4 regions of the Kaistia sp. MMO-174 genome follow, and region 4 is predicted to be linked to each of the others. Evidence: predicted binding sites of a transcription regulator. Region 4 holds the regulator's gene; each other region holds the start of a gene.
The links. The regulator PhoB, encoded in region 4, activates phosphate uptake and scavenging genes when phosphate is short. The targets are predictions, from matches to a motif close to TGTCATNNANCTGTCAT.
Positions count from the first base shown of each region.

Region 1: the regulator PhoB is predicted to act here: its motif matches at 2,020-2,036, upstream of WFK98_RS13020 (esterase-like activity of phytase family protein).
Region 2: the regulator PhoB is predicted to act here: its motif matches at 2,104-2,120, upstream of phnC (phosphonate ABC transporter ATP-binding protein).
Region 3: the regulator PhoB is predicted to act here: its motif matches at 2,159-2,175, upstream of WFK98_RS11675 (esterase-like activity of phytase family protein).

Region 1 covers NZ_JBBCUO010000003.1:230,674-234,427, forward strand. The annotation lists gene WFK98_RS13000 (hypothetical protein) at 1-1,133, shown strand, start outside; gene WFK98_RS13005 (hypothetical protein) at 1,134-1,499, opposite strand; tRNA gene WFK98_RS13010 (tRNA-Lys) at 1,672-1,747, opposite strand; tRNA gene WFK98_RS13015 (tRNA-Lys) at 1,807-1,882, opposite strand; gene WFK98_RS13020 (esterase-like activity of phytase family protein) at 2,108-3,754, shown strand, end outside.
Region 2 covers NZ_JBBCUO010000002.1:148,812-152,565, reverse strand. The annotation lists gene phnE (phosphonate ABC transporter, permease protein PhnE) at 1-60, opposite strand, end outside; gene phnD (phosphonate ABC transporter substrate-binding protein) at 176-1,114, opposite strand; gene phnC (phosphonate ABC transporter ATP-binding protein) at 1,173-1,979, opposite strand; gene WFK98_RS06670 (chloramphenicol acetyltransferase) at 2,153-2,779, shown strand; gene WFK98_RS06665 (IclR family transcriptional regulator) at 2,832-3,602, opposite strand; gene WFK98_RS06660 (adenosylhomocysteinase) at 3,659-3,754, opposite strand, start outside.
Region 3 covers NZ_JBBCUO010000002.1:1,196,355-1,200,108, forward strand. The annotation lists gene WFK98_RS11670 (cupin domain-containing protein) at 162-596, opposite strand; gene WFK98_RS11675 (esterase-like activity of phytase family protein) at 755-2,089, opposite strand; gene WFK98_RS11680 (alpha/beta hydrolase) at 2,215-3,486, opposite strand.
Region 4 covers NZ_JBBCUO010000007.1:89,733-93,486, reverse strand. The annotation lists gene pstB (phosphate ABC transporter ATP-binding protein PstB) at 1-421, shown strand, start outside; gene phoU (phosphate signaling complex protein PhoU) at 447-1,163, shown strand; gene phoB (phosphate regulon transcriptional regulator PhoB) at 1,194-1,892, shown strand; gene WFK98_RS23965 (GcrA family cell cycle regulator) at 2,096-2,629, opposite strand; gene WFK98_RS23960 (aspartate aminotransferase family protein) at 3,040-3,754, shown strand, end outside.

The DNA of each region.
Region 1 (3,754 bases), on a different contig from region 4:
CGCTCGACGAGGCGATCGCCTGGTCGAAGGATTTCGAGATCGAGATCGCCAGCCGCCGCCAGGCCAAGGCGGACGGCAAGCGCCTGGCGCGTCCGAAGCGGCCGACAGCCATGACGGTCGGCCATGTCATCGACCACCTTTTCCGCCTCGGCGAAATGCAGCCGATCGACGATCGCCGCGAGCGCGAGCGAAAGGGCGCCCTCGCGCCCAAGACCATCCGCTGGTATCGCAGCATGGCCGACGTGCTTGCCGCCTATGATCCGGAGCTATGGGCGTCGCCGGCGGCGGCCGTGTCGCGAATTGTCGCCAAGGGCCTCTATCGCCGCCTAGCGGCCGACAAGGGCCTTGCCATGGCTCGAGGCATCATCGCCGTGTGCTCCCGGGCCTATGGCGAGTATGAGGCGACGATCCCGCTCAATCCTTTCTTGAAGCTCAAGATGAAGGCGACACCGCCGCGCCTGCGCGCCGGCGAGATCGAGGAAATGGAAACGCTGATCGCGGCCGCCGATGCCCTCGGCCTGCCGGAGATCGGCGATGCGATCCTCATGGGCCTGGTGACGGGCCAGCGCCAGAACGATCGCCTGCGCCTGGTCGAGCGCGCCCGCATCGATGGCAGCATCGTGTTCCGCCAGTCGAAGACCGGCGCCGTGGTGACGGTCCCTGCCCTGCCGCAGCTCGACGTCCGCCTGCAGGCCGCCCGCCTCCGCCGCGCCGCCCGCAAGGTGACATTCCCGGAAGTGCTGATCGACGAACAGAAATGGCGGCCGTGGCCCGACGACGAGGGCGACGCCTACCGCAAGCAGTTCACGAAGGTGCGGGCCGCTGCCGTCGCCGGCGTCCTCAACGCCGAAGGCACCGCGGCCGCCGCCCTCGAGGGCCGCAACGAACCGCTATGGACGGTCGAGCCTTGCCCCTCGCTCGAGGGTTTCCACGACCAGGACCTGCGCGACACGGCCGTGACCTGGCTCGCGCGCGCCGGCTGCACAATCCCGGAAATCGTCTCGATCACCGGGCACACCGAGGAAAGCGCGACGACGATCATGAAGCACTACCTCGGCCGCCATCCGGAAATGGCGAAATCGGGCATGGAAAAGATGCGCGTGTGGCTCGACGCCAAGGGCACCAAGTTCTGATCAGGACCGGCCTACAGGCGCTGGCGCGCGCCTGTAGCCGCGTTCCGCCATGCAGCCTTCGAAGACGTCAGCCGAATCGGCCGCGCGATCTAGACTGCGCGCCAGGTTGTCATAGGTGGCAGAGGTTTCCGACCATGCCCGGCCGGGTCCGGATTTCACCGTGGCCTCAGAGCGCGGCACGGAACCACCGAGACGAGAACCCGCCGCCCTGCCGTTGCAGATCGCCTTGTCCGTCTCGAGCTGACGCAGCAGCCCCGGATTATCGGCGATCCAGGTGCCGTCATTCTTCACCCAGTAGAGTTGCGTGCAGCCGCCCAGGATGACGGCCGCCATCACAACGCAGCGATTCCAGCGACGATCGACCATGATTCCCCCCATCGGTCAGCAGGAAGGTCTCACGATAAATCAGCAGGAAAAGAACGAAAGGTCTCACGTGAGACCTTCTAGCGGGTCTCACGCGGTCTCACGTTCTCGTCCTGTTCTGGAAATGAAAAGGCCGCCAATCAGCTTAACTGATTGACGGCCTTAGCGAATTAGATGGTGGGTGCACTAGGGATCGAACCTAGGACAAGCTGATTAAGAGTCAGCTGCTCTACCAACTGAGCTATGCACCCATTCGCGGAAACGACGGAGCGAAAGAAACCAGGCTCCACGACCAGCGAATGATCGAATTTGGTGGGTGCACTAGGGATCGAACCTAGGACAAGCTGATTAAGAGTCAGCTGCTCTACCAACTGAGCTATGCACCCATGTTCGTCGGCGCTTCGGTGTGGACCGTGGCGCCCCGGAACGAGGCGGTATGTAGCAAAGCGCCCCCGGCCTGTCCAGCCACGCATTCACGGGATTGTGGAAATCTTCGTGAGCGGGGCAGCAAGCCCGTCGAAACCGTCATTTCCCCGTCATGCGCGGCCGGTCTATTGCCGGCAATCCACGGCGTCCCTGCCACGGACCGCTCTGAAATGATTGAGGAAACTATGCTCAAGCCGATCCTGCGCAGCGCGCTGGCCGCCACGCTTCTCGCTGGCACCGCCCTCGCCTCGAATGCCGCCGAGCACTTCAACCGCATCGCGACCTTCCACGTCGTCGACAACCTGCCCGGGGATGCCGACGCCGCGAAGAAGACCGTCGCCGAGATCATCACCGCGACCGCCGACGGCAAGACGCTGGTCTATACCGACAGCCCCGGCGAGCGCATCGGCCTGATCGACATCGCCGATCCGAAGGCGCCGAAGCCCGCCGGCACGGTGGCGCTCGGTGGCGAACCGACCTCGACGGTCGTCGCTGGCGGCATCGCCCTGGTGGGCGTCGTCACGTCGAAGTCGAAGAGCGAGCCCTCGGGCCATCTCGCCATCGTCGACCTCGCGACCAAGACGGTGAAGGCGACCTGCGACCTCGGCGGCCAGCCGGATTCGCTCGCCAGGAGCCCGGACGGCAAGTTCCTCGCCATCGCGATCGAGAACGAGCGCGACGAGGAGATCAACGAAGGCGCCATCCCGCAGCTTCCCGGCGGTAACCTGACCAGCTTCGCCATCGGTGCTGACGGTTCCGTCGATTGCGCCACCAAGACGGTGATCGACGTCACCGGCCTCGCCGCGATCGCCCCGACTGATCCGGAGCCGGAATTCGTCGATATCAACGACAAGAACCAGGTCGTTCTCACCCTGCAGGAGAACAACCACATCGTCATCGCCGACCTCGCCACCGGCAAGGTTGTCAACCATTTCCCGGCCGGCACGGTCGATCTCGACGGCATCGACGTCAAGAAGGACGGCGTGATCGACCTCTCCGGCAAGATGGAGAACGTCGCCCGCGAGCCGGACGGCGTGCAGTGGATCGACGACACGCGCTTCTTCACCTCGAACGAGGGCGACTGGAAGGGCGGCTCGCGCGGCTTCTCGATCTTCAACGTCGACGGCACGCTCGAATATGACAGTGGCACCGCGTTCGAATACGAGACCGTCCGCCTCGGCCACTATCCGGAAAAGCGCAACAAGAAGGGCAACGAGCCGGAAGGCGCCGAAGTCGGCACCTTCGGTTCCGAAAAGCTGATCTTCGTCGGTTCCGAGCGCGCTTCCCTCGTCGGCGTCTACAAGGACGAAGGCGCCGGCAAGGCCCCGACCCTGCTGCAGGCGCTGCCGGGCGGCATCGGTCCGGAAGGCCTGCTCGCCATCCCGTCGCGCAACCTGTTCGTCACCGCCGCCGAGAACGACCTGCGCGAGGACGGCCTGATCGGCTCCGTCGTGACGATCTATGAGCGCTCCGACGCCCCGGCCGCCTACCCGACCATCGTCTCGGCCGACAAGAACGGCAAGCCGATCGGCTGGGCCGCCCTCTCGGGCACCGTCGCCGACGCAAAGGAAGCCGGCAAGCTCTACGCCGTCATCGACAGCGCCCAGTCGATCGGCCGCATCCTCACCATCGACGCCACCAAGACCCCGGCCGTCATCACCGACGAGATGACCGTCACCAGGGACGGCAAGCCGGTCGAACTGCTCGACCTCGAGGGCATCGCGCTTTCGAGCGATGGCGGCTTCTGGCTCGCGTCCGAAGGCAATCCCGAGCGCGAGAAGAACAAGACGCAGTCGTCGCTGCTGCGCGTCGACGCCAAGGGCGTCGTGCAG
Region 2 (3,754 bases), on a different contig from region 4:
ATAGCCACGACTGAGCGCGGCGGCCTGCTGGTCCGGAAGCTTTGCAATGGCGGTCGCCAAGGGCCGTCTCCGCTTGTTCTTCATCCGCCGGGCATGACGGACAACCGCGACATGCGGCCGGTTACGAAAAAGGCGGCCGGATGGACCGGCCGCCTCCCGAAAGGCTCGAAGGGGCTCAGGAGCCCTTCTTGCGCTGCTCGTCGTTGAACTTGACCATGTCGATGATCGGCTGGAGCGTTGCCGGCTCGATCGCGACGAACTCGGTGTCCTTGCCGTCCGAAAGGCCGGCGAACGCCTTGGCGTCGTTCTTCGGCATGTCCAGGAAGGCCTGCTTGATCTGTGCCTTCAGGTCGGCCGGCAGAGCCGACAGGACCGAGAACGGGCCTTCCGGCAGGAAGTCGGTCTTGAAGACGATGCGGAAGTCTTCCTTCGTCATCGGCTTGCCATCGGCATTCTTGAGAACGCCCTTGGAGATCATGCGGGTCAGGTTGGAATCGTCTTCCGAGTTCCAGGAATTGGCAGCAGCGTCGACGGTGCCCTGGGCAAGCGCGAGGACGGCGTTGTCATGGCTGCCGGCGAAGATCGCCTTGCCGAAGAACGTGTCGACGTCCTTGCCATCGCGATGCAGGAAGAAGCGCGGGGCGTTGTTGCCCGAGGTCGAGTTGGAATCGACCAGAGCGAGCGTCTTGCCCTTCAGGTCGTCGATCGACTTGTAGGGGCCGTTCGCGAGCGTATAGATGACCGAATAATAGCCGGTGGCGCCGTTCGAATGGCGCGGAACGACCAGCGGGTCGACTTCGACGCCGGTCAGCACGGCGCGAGCGTAGGAGGCCGGGCCGTACATGGCGATCTGGGCATTGCCGGCGCGCTGCGCCTCGATGACGGCGGCGTAGTCGGTGGCGACGGCCAGCTTGACCGGAACGCCGAGCTGCTTGCCGAGATAGTCGGCCAGCGGCTGGTAGCGGTCGGTGGTGGTCGAGGCGTTCTCAGCCGGGATAACGGCGATGGTCAGCTCCGGGAAATCCGCCTTCCAGTCGGCGAAAGCGGGCGAAGCGACACCGGCAAGCGCGAGGCCTGCGAAAGCGGCGCCGAAAAGCGTGCGGCGGTTCAGCATGGGTATTCTCCAGGTGTTGGCAGTGCCGTTCCGGCACCGTTTGAACTCGGTCTTGAGATCAGGCCGCGGCAGGCACGGCGCCGCGGAAACGCTCCGGCGAAATCGCCGGGTCGAAATCGAGAACGTCATCGGCCTCGAGGCCGTAGAGGTCGCGGGCGACATCCTCGGTCAGTTCTTCGGGAACGCCGTCGAAGACGACACGGCCGGCCGACATGCCGATCAGCCGGTCGCAATAAGTGCGGGCCAGATCGAGCGAGTGCAGGTTGCACATGACGGTGATGCCGTAGTGGCGATTGATGCGCAGCAGCGCATCCATCACCACCTTGGTGTTGCGCGGATCGAGCGAGGCGATCGGCTCGTCGGCGAGAATGATCTCGGGTTCCTGCACCAGCGCGCGGGCAATCGCGACACGCTGCTGCTGGCCACCGGAAAGGCTGTCGGCGCGCTGCGCCGCGAGTTGGGAGATATCGAACTGCTCGAGCGCGGAAAGCGCCACGGCGCGGTCCTCGTCCTTCCAGAGCTGCAGCAACGAACGCGGCGTCGAGACGGTGTTCAGGCGGCCCATCAGGACGTTGGTGAGGACATCGAGGCGGCCGACGAGGTTGAACTGCTGGAAGATCATCGCGCAGCGGGCGCGCCAGTCGCGCAGCGCCTGGCCCTTCAGCTTGGTGACATCGACATCGCCGAAGCGAATGGAGCCGGCCGTCGGATCGACGAGGCGGTTGACCATGCGCAACAGGGTCGACTTGCCGGCACCGGAACGCCCGATCACGCCGACAAAGCTACCGGAGCCGATCGTCAAGCTGACGTCGCTGACGGCTGCCTTGTTGTTGAAGTGTCGCGCAACGCCGTCCAGAACCAACATGTCATGATCTCCCGAATTGGGCGGATCATGCAATTTCGAAGCAAAGCTTTTGTGACGGTCTTTTCCACTTGGGGCCCGAACAACACTACACGGCAGATCAAGCATAAATCGGCTTCGCCGGCTTAGTCATCGCAGCGTCATGATCTGGATCCACTTATCGCCGGATCCACCACATGGGAGTTCCCGCGATGCCGCTCGGCCTGACGCCGTCCATCCACACGACCGCCCGCGTCGAGCAATCGACGCTCGGGCGCTACACCGAGGTCGGCGCCGGAACGTCGATGATCGAGACGACGATGGGCGATTATTCCTACGTCTCCGAGCAGGGCGACGTGATCTATTCGACGATCGGCAAGTTCTGCTCGATCGCCGCGGCGGTGCGCATCAACCCGGGCAACCATCCGCAATGGCGGGCCAGCCAGTCCCACTTCACCTATCGCGCCTCGAAGTATTTCGAGGGCGAAGCCGACGAAGCCGCGTTCTTCGACTGGCGCCGCTCGACCCCATGCACGATCGGCCACGACGTCTGGATCGGTCACGGCGTCACGGTGCTCGCCGGCGTCTCGATCGGCACCGGCGCGATCATCGGCTCCGGCGCCGTCGTCACGAAGGATGTCGGCCCATATGAGATCGCCGTCGGCGTCGCCGCCAGAACGATCAAGCGCCGCTTCCCCGCCGAGATCGCCGACCGGCTGCTGGCGCTCGCCTGGTGGGATTGGGATCACGAGGCGCTGCGGCTCGCCCTGCCCGACTTCCGTACCCTCGAAATCGAGGCGTTCCTGGAAAAATACGAGCGCTAGTTTGGTCGCGTTTTCTTCACGCGAACCGGTCTCCACTTCGCTCGGAAACGCTCTAGCCGCCCTCGCCCCGGATCGCCGCGTTGATCGCCGCGGCGGCATTCCCGGCCGCTGCACGGACATCGGCGATCGGCCGGCGACTGTAGCTCGTCGTCACATAGGGCACGGTCAGGGCCGCGACGACGCGGCCGTCGCGAGAGAGGATCGGAAAGGCCAGGTCGGTGACGCCAGGTTGCAGGCTGTCCGCCTCCTCCTCGAAACCGCGCTCGCGGATCGTCGCGAGACCAACCCCCAACGTTTCCAAGGCCGACTCGCTGTCGCCCTGCAGCCAGCACCGCACCTTGGCGTCATCCGGCTCAAACGCCATCAGCAGCCGGCCGGTGGCGCTTTCGAACAGCGGAAAGGTCGCGCCGGCGCGGACGCGAAAGCCGAACGGGCTGGGACTGTCGATCTGAGCGATGACGACGACCCGGCCGGCATCGTGGATGCTGAGATTGCAGGACTGGCCGATCGCCTCGCTGAGGGCGCGCATCGCCGGCAGAGCCATATCGATAAGCCCGCGCATCGGCTCCTGCCGGTGCACGATCTCGAACAGCATCAGCGACAGGAAATAGAGCCCGGACGGACGGGCGCGGAACAGATAGCCCCGCCGCTCCAGCGTCACCAGCGTCCGGTAGATCTGGTTGACCGAGCGATCCACCGCCGCCGCGATCTCGCCCAGCGTCATCCCCTCCTTGCTGCCGGCCAGCAGTTCCAGGATATCCAGCGCCTTGTCGAGGGCGGGTACGCCATAGTTCGGGCTCTCGATCCCGCCTTCGTCCGTCATCCGACCGCCCGCTCCCGAAGGTTCCATCCTGCCGCGCCGATGGCGACAGGGTGCTTCTACAGATGCGCTCCCATCTCGGCCACCATGCGGCGGGCGATCGTCTGGTTGATGTCGTCCGGAACCGGCTGGGCGCCCGGCACCAGTCCCGTACG
Region 3 (3,754 bases), on a different contig from region 4:
TCAACCCCTCCGTGGGGTTCTTTTCGTGGGCTGGCGCCGCGTAAGGAATCCCCAAACAGCGCCCTGGCCCGGCAATTTTCCGCAAGATCGATGCGGCATCGGCGCAACATTCGAAATCCGGCCGGTTCCGCAGAGCGAGAACAAACCGGAATCAGACCGACTCAGTCCGGCGCCGCCGTCCGCTCCGAAAACGCGACTCCTTTCTGACCGGTTACGATCATGAGGATTTTAACGGTTTCGTCGCCGACGACTCGGCCGTTATGCCGGTGATCGACCATTTCCGCAAACGAATCTCCCGCCTTGAAGATTCGCTTCCCGCCGCCCTCGCTGTCGACCTCGATCGTCCCGGCCAGGATATAGGCGTAGGCCGGCACCGGATGGGTGTGCCAGCCGGTCTCGGCGCCTGGTGGAATCTCGACGATCAGCGTCTGCACTTCCGGGTCCGACACAGTCGGATAGCGGATCGGATCGCCGCTCGTCGTGGTGGTGGTTTGGAGGACCCGCTTCACCTTCACGGCCGGCTTATAGCTTTCTTCGGCGAAAGCGCCGCCTGCCATGACCACAAGGCCGATAGCGACAAGAGATAGACGATTCATAGGAGCCCCTCCCCGGGCGCGCTTCTTCCCAAGCGCAAGGGCCAGCCGTCATGGCCGACATCCGTTCTTCCCCAGCGTCACTGCTAGAGGGTCCCGCGCAAAAGGAAAAGGGCCGCCCGGGGGCAGCCCTTCACGATGGTGTCGGACGCGTAAACGCGTCACTCGGCCTTGAGGAAGTCAGCGACCTCGAGAACGATGAACTCGTTGTTGTCGGCCTTGCCCTTGGCGCGGCCAACGGAGAACGGGAAGTTGTTGTCGTCGGCGACGATGATGTGGGTGTCGTCGATGCGGTCGACATTCTCGATCGTCTCGAACGGGAAGGTGAAGACGCCTTCCTTCGAGCCGGCACGGGCAACGGCATTCGGATCCTTGATAGCCATCAGGTCGATGAAACCGACCTTGCGAACGATGCCGTCGGCGTCGGTCTTGGAGAGGTCTATCAGATAGATGCGCTTGAACTTGGCCGGGGTCTTCGCCCAGCCCTCGCGCGGGTCGCCTGCCCCGCCGTCGCGCTCGATCACGAGGGCGCGGTTGGCGTCGATCATGTTGAAGTCGCCAATCGCGTTGCCAAAGTCCTCGAGCGGATAGTAGCGGACCTTGTCGGCAAAGGCTTTCGACGCGATGTCGAAATCGAAGATCGGCAGGACCGACTTGCCGCCCTTCTCGAGATACTTGCCGACCTTGGCGTCCCACGGCGCGCCCTCGAGCATCGGATGCAGCGTCTTGCCGTCGGTCGAGAGCGCCATGCCCTCGAAGCCCTTCGAGCGGCGAACGTTGAATTCCGGCAGCGGCTTGTCGGGACCGGCCGGCATCACGACGCCATAGTTGTCCGGCGAGCGATAGGTGACGCCGTCGACGACGGTCTCCTTCAGGCTCAGCACGGTGCCGTCGGCCGAGACTTCGAACAGATAAGGGCCGAACTCGTCGCCGATCCAGAAATTGTCACCCACCTTCTGGATGCTCTCCGGATCGAAGTCTGCGCCGGTCAGGTAGCGGCTATCGGTGTTTTCGTTGACGATGCGGAACGGCACCACGCGGTTCGGATCCTTGGCGAAGATCGTCTTGACGATCTCGACGCGGCCCGTCTCCCAGTCCGGCCTGACGATGTGGAACATGATCATCGCATCGGCGGAGTTCGCCTTGGCGCCGAAGCCGTTGTCGGTCAGGACGACGTAGGTGCCGTCGCCGAGCGCGCGGATGCCGGAGAAGCCCTGAACCGGCTGCCCGGCGAAGGGACGGGCAAGGCCGGTATCGGCATCGTAGATCGAATAGAGGCGGTCGAAGCGGCGGCCGAGATCGGCGCCCGTGCCTGTATAACGGCCGGAGGTGTTGAGCGCGGCCGGCGCATCCGCCGGCGGAACCGCAAAGCTCTGGGCCGGCAGGACGGCATGGTGGCTCAGGACGGCGTCGAACTGGCGGGGCTCGGCGGCGGAAGCGCCGGTCGCAAGCGCGACGAACGACAGGCCAGCGAGAAAGGCATGGCGAAGCGACATGGTCAGGTCTCCGTTCGAAGGGAACGGCGATGTCGTAGTGCGCCCATGTCTCAGCCAAGCGACACCGACATGTCGCCTCCATGACAGAAGCGACATGTCTAGCGGCGGGCCGCCCGCCGGCGGCGCTAGTAGGCGACGCCGCTCGCCGGCTTCAGCAGCGCGCCGGCCGAGTCAGCATTGTCCGACAGGGTGTTGCCGAACGCCTTGATCTGCGAGTTGTAGGTTTCGCGCGTCTCTGGATCGATGATGGCGACGGGCGCTGTCACGATCAGGCCCGCCGCGGTTCCGACGCTTGCGGCGGCGCCGGTGGTGACGGCCACGAGCCTGTCGCCGAACGCGGACTTCGAATCCGTCATCGTCTGGCCCTCGGCCAGGCGGGCGCCGATCAGCTGCACGACTTCGGGGCTGGCGGCGAACTTGGCGTGATTGAGCCGGTCGTCCGTACGCAGTTTGGTGAGGTCGATGACCGTGATCTTGTCCTGCTGCATCTCGGTCGCAAACGGTTCCTGCGCGACATTGATCTGGCCGAGGCGCTCGATATTGCCCCAGACGCGGCGGGAGACCTTGAGGGCGCGGTCGTCCTGCGAGACGAACAGCGTCACCTGCGGGCCGTTCGGGCCGATATCGGCCATCTGGCGGCGGAACACGTCGACATCGACGTCCGGCGCGGCCAGCATGACGTTCCTGATCTTTGGCGCCACGCGCTTGTCGCGGATCGCCATCTGACGCAGCGCTTCCAGCGTCACCCAATTGCCCATCGAGTGCGCGAGGATCGACACCTCGTCGACGTTCGGATCGTCGGCCAGCGCCTTCAGCAGCAGTTCGAGCGCATCGCGGGAATAGTTGTTGCTCTCGCGGTCGTAGCCATAGGCGAGCACACTGCCGCGCGACGGCCAGGTGAAGAGGATCGGCACGACGTCGGAACCGGAGTCATGCACGATCTGGGCGAAGCGGTAGACGGCATCCTCGAAGCGGTTGTTGAAGCCATGGATGAAGACCAGGGCCTGCCGCTTCGGCGTCGCCTTTATGCGGCTATTGAACCAGGCTCTCGCCTGCTTCAGGTTCATGTCCTGCGCCTTCAGGGTGACGAAATCCTTCGTCGGGTCGCCGGGCAGCTTCTTCGGCCACTGCACGTCGCCCTTCTTGCGGACATTATCCGGCGGGATCGAGACGACCATATTGGCGAAGTCGATGGCCCGGCCACGCTCGCCGGTGAAGATCTCGCCCGGAACGTTCGACCGCTGGCGCGTCGTCGCCACCATCATGTCGACCGTGCTGCTGCCCGGAATCGGCGCCGTGACGGCAACCGGCAGCAGAACGTCCTTCGGCCGGCCGCCGCAACCGGCAAGCAGCCCGACGAGAACCAGGCTCGTCACGCCCGTCCGGATCCAAACCATCACGCTACGCAAGTGGAGCTACCCCCGAAAAGGACGAACAGCCTGGTCAACGAAGGCACCGCCGCTCCGCGCAAGCAGGACGTGGCCCAATTATCTACTCGAACTCTCTATGCGAGCGCGCAGCCAATGCGCAACCCGCGATATTCCCCGCGCGTAAACGCCCGGCCGCCCGAGATCGGCATCACCCTAGCGGATCCCTGTGACAGATGCGCTGCCGCAGGGGCCTGCGGGACGAATCTCCGGGACCGCGACATCTGCGCCACGAAAA
Region 4 (3,754 bases):
CGAGAACATCTCGCGCTCCGAGATGGACGGACGCGTCGAGGCGGCGCTGACGCGCGGCGCCCTCTGGAACGAGGTCAAGGACAAGCTGCACTCCAGCGGCCTCAGCCTCTCCGGCGGCCAGCAGCAGCGCCTCTGCATCGCCCGCACCATCGCGGTGCGGCCGGAAGTCGTGCTGTTCGACGAGCCGTGCTCGGCGCTCGATCCGATCTCGACCGCCAAGATCGAGGAACTGATCGACGAGCTGACGACCGACTACACGATCGCCATCGTCACCCACAACATGCAGCAGGCGGCGCGCGTCTCCGACTACACGGCCTTCATGTATCTCGGCGAGCTGATCGAATTCGACGAGACCACGAAGATCTTCACCTCGCCGTCCGACAAGCGCACCCAGGACTATATCACCGGTCGCTTCGGCTAAGCCGGGCCACGGGTAGGAGCACGACATGTCCGAACACATCGTTTCCAAGTACGACGAAGAGCTGAACGACGTTGCCCGCCGGATCGCCGAGATGGGCGGCATGGCGGAGCGTCTCGTCGACGTCGCCGTCGGCTCGCTGATGCGGCTCGACACCGATACGGCGCGCGCCGTCATCGCCGACGACAAGAAGCTCGACGTGCTGCAGCGCGAATGTGAAGAGCGCGCGATCATGATCATTGCGCGTCGTCAGCCGATGGCGATGGACCTGCGCGAAGTCATCGCCGCCCAGCGCATCGCCAGCGACCTCGAGCGCATCGGCGACCTCGCCAAGAACATCGCCAAGCGCGTCATCGCGCTCGACGGCCAGTTCCAGTCGAAGCGCTTCAACACCGGTGTCGAGCACATGGCGCAGCTGTCGCTCGCCCAGCTCAAGGACGTGCTCGACTCCTACGCCACGCGTGACGTCGAGCAGGCCTACCAGGTCTGGAAGCGCGACGAAGAGATCGACGCGATGTACACGTCGCTCTTCCGCGAACTGCTGACCTACATGATGGAAGATCCGCGCAACATCACCTTCTGCACGCATCTCCTGTTCTGCGCCAAGAACATCGAGCGCATCGGCGACCACGCCACCAACATCGCCGAAACGGTGCACTATGTCGTCACCGGCCAGGTTCTGGCCGAGGATCGTCCGAAGCAGGACGATTCCAGCACGACCGCCGTTGCCTATGAGCAGAACTGACCAAACGCCTGAATGCTAGGATCTTCGTGAATGACGCCGCGCGTTATGATCGTCGAGGATGAGGAGGCGCTGAGCCTCCTCCTCCGCTACAACCTCGAAGCCGAGGGTTATGCCGTCGAAGTGGTGCCGCGTGGCGACGATGCCGAGATGCGCCTGCTCGAGACCGTGCCCGACCTGCTGCTGCTCGACTGGATGCTGCCCGGGATCTCGGGCATCGAACTCTGCCGCCGCCTCCGTGCCCGCGATGCCACCCGCACGTTGCCGGTGATCATGCTCACCGCCCGCGGCGAGGAGCAGGAGCGCATCCGCGGCCTCGCCACCGGCGCCGACGACTATGTCGTCAAGCCGTTCTCCGTGCCGGAGCTTATGGCGCGCGTCCGCGCCATCCTTCGCCGTTCGCGCCCGGAGGTGATCGCCTCGCTGCTGCGCGCCGGCGACATCGAGCTCGACCGCGAGACTCATCGCGTCCGCCGTTCGGGTCGCGAGCTGCATCTCGGCCCGACCGAGTTCCGCCTGCTCGAATATCTGATGAAGAGCCCCGGCCGCGTATTTTCCCGCGAGCAGCTGCTCGACGGCGTTTGGGGCCGTGACGTCTATGTCGACGAGCGCACCGTCGACGTCCATATCGGCCGCCTGCGCAAGGCGGTGAACCGCGGCCGCGTCAAGGATCCGATCCGCACCGTGCGGGGCTCCGGCTATTCCTTCGACGACCAGTTCGCCGCCGCCTGAATCCCTTTCATCGCCGCCTTTCCCCCGGGAGGCGGCCTGAAAACAAGCAAAGCCGCGTTCGGGTATCTCCCGGCGCGGCTTTTTGCTGCCCGGATGGGAGGGCTACAAAAAGAAACGGCCGTGCGCCTCGGGGGGAGGGCGGCACGGCCGGAATGGCATTTCGGGACGAAGGCGCGGACGCCGTCGTCGTCAGGCTGGCGCGATCAGGCGCCGACGGCCTTCTTCTGGCGGCGGTCATGCACCGGCTGGTAGGCTACCCGCGAATGATATTCGCAATAGGGAATGCCCGAATTCGAGCGCTGGCCGCAGAAGTGGAAATCCTCGGTGCTCGGGTCGCCGATCGGCCACTTGCAGGTCTGCTCGGTGAGCGTGAGGATCGTGGCGTGCAGGCTGATCGGAACGACGACGTCGTCCGAGCTGACAGGCCGGGGCACGCGCCGCGGCTCGGGCGCCATCTGGCCGAGAGGCTTCAGGGCCGTGTTGCCGGCCACCATCGGCCTGACGGGATTGGGACGCCCTGTCGTTGCAGAGCGGCTACTGGTCGTCGACGCGGGCTTGCGCGGGCGGGCGACCGGCGCTGCGGCCGGCTTGGCACGACCCGAGAGGCTCAGCCGATGTACCTTGCCGATGACTGCGTTACGCGTTACGCCGCCGAGTTCCGAAGCGATCTGGCTTGCGCTCAGGCCGTCGGTCCAGAGCTTCTTCAGCAACTCAACCCGTTCGTCCGTCCAAGTCATTAGCGTGTCCTTGTCGGTCGGAGCGATACCCGGAATCCTGTCACGGTCGTTCAGCCGGGATGCCGGACGACTGCGGACGCCATACAAGGGTCAGGGGGAGGTACCTGCTCGATATTTCGTGTCTTAACGAAAAGTAAAATACTATATGGCGTGACTCGGTGACAAGAGTCCGGGGGATTCGTCAAAGAGGATCCGGCCGTTTTCCCCAACTTGCAGCGCATTCCCGATCCGTGAGTCCGGTCAAACGCTTAGCCGTCGTGACGTGGCTGCGGGCGGTGATTTGATTGACACAAATCGTCACGACCGTGATATAAGGGCAACGCAAAAAGGTGCTGCTCGGCGCGTCGGCCTCGGGCAGCACCTTTGATTTTTAGGCATCCGTTTCCGTGGTTTCATCCGAAGGAGGGGATATGAGCGCCCCCGATACCAGCGTTAAAAAGACCTCGACCAGCCTCTTCGACACCTTTTCGCGTGCGCCGCTCGAGTTCGAGCGAGGCGAGGGGGCCTGGGTCTTTACGCGAGAGGGCGACGCTTATCTCGATTTCTCCGCCGGCATCGCGGTGAACACGCTCGGCCATGCCAATCCGGTTCTCGTGCAGGCGCTGACCGAGCAGGCCGGCAAGCTCTGGCACACCTCGAACCTGTTCCGCATTCCGGGTCAGGAGCGACTGGCCGACACGCTGGTCGCGAACTCCTTCGCCGACCGCGTCTTCTTCGCCAATTCGGGCGCGGAGGCGAACGAGGCCGCGATCAAGACGGCGCGGCGCTATCATTATGTGAATGGCCAGCCGGAACGCTATCGCATCCTCACCATCGAGGGCGCCTTCCACGGCCGCACGCTGGCGACGCTCGCCGCCGGCGGCCAGCAGAAATATCTCGACGGTTTCGGCCCCAAGGCCGACGGTTTCGACCAGGTTCCGTTCGGCGACATGGCGGCGATCAAGGCCGCGGTGACGCCGCAGACGGCCGCCATCATGCTCGAGCCGATCCAGGGCGAGGGCGGCGTGCGCGCCTTCCCGAACGCGTTCCTGCGCGAGATCCGGGCGCTCTGCGACGCCGAGGGCATGCTGCTGATCCTGGACGAGGTCCAGACCGGCATCGGCCGCACCGGCAAGCTGTTCGCCT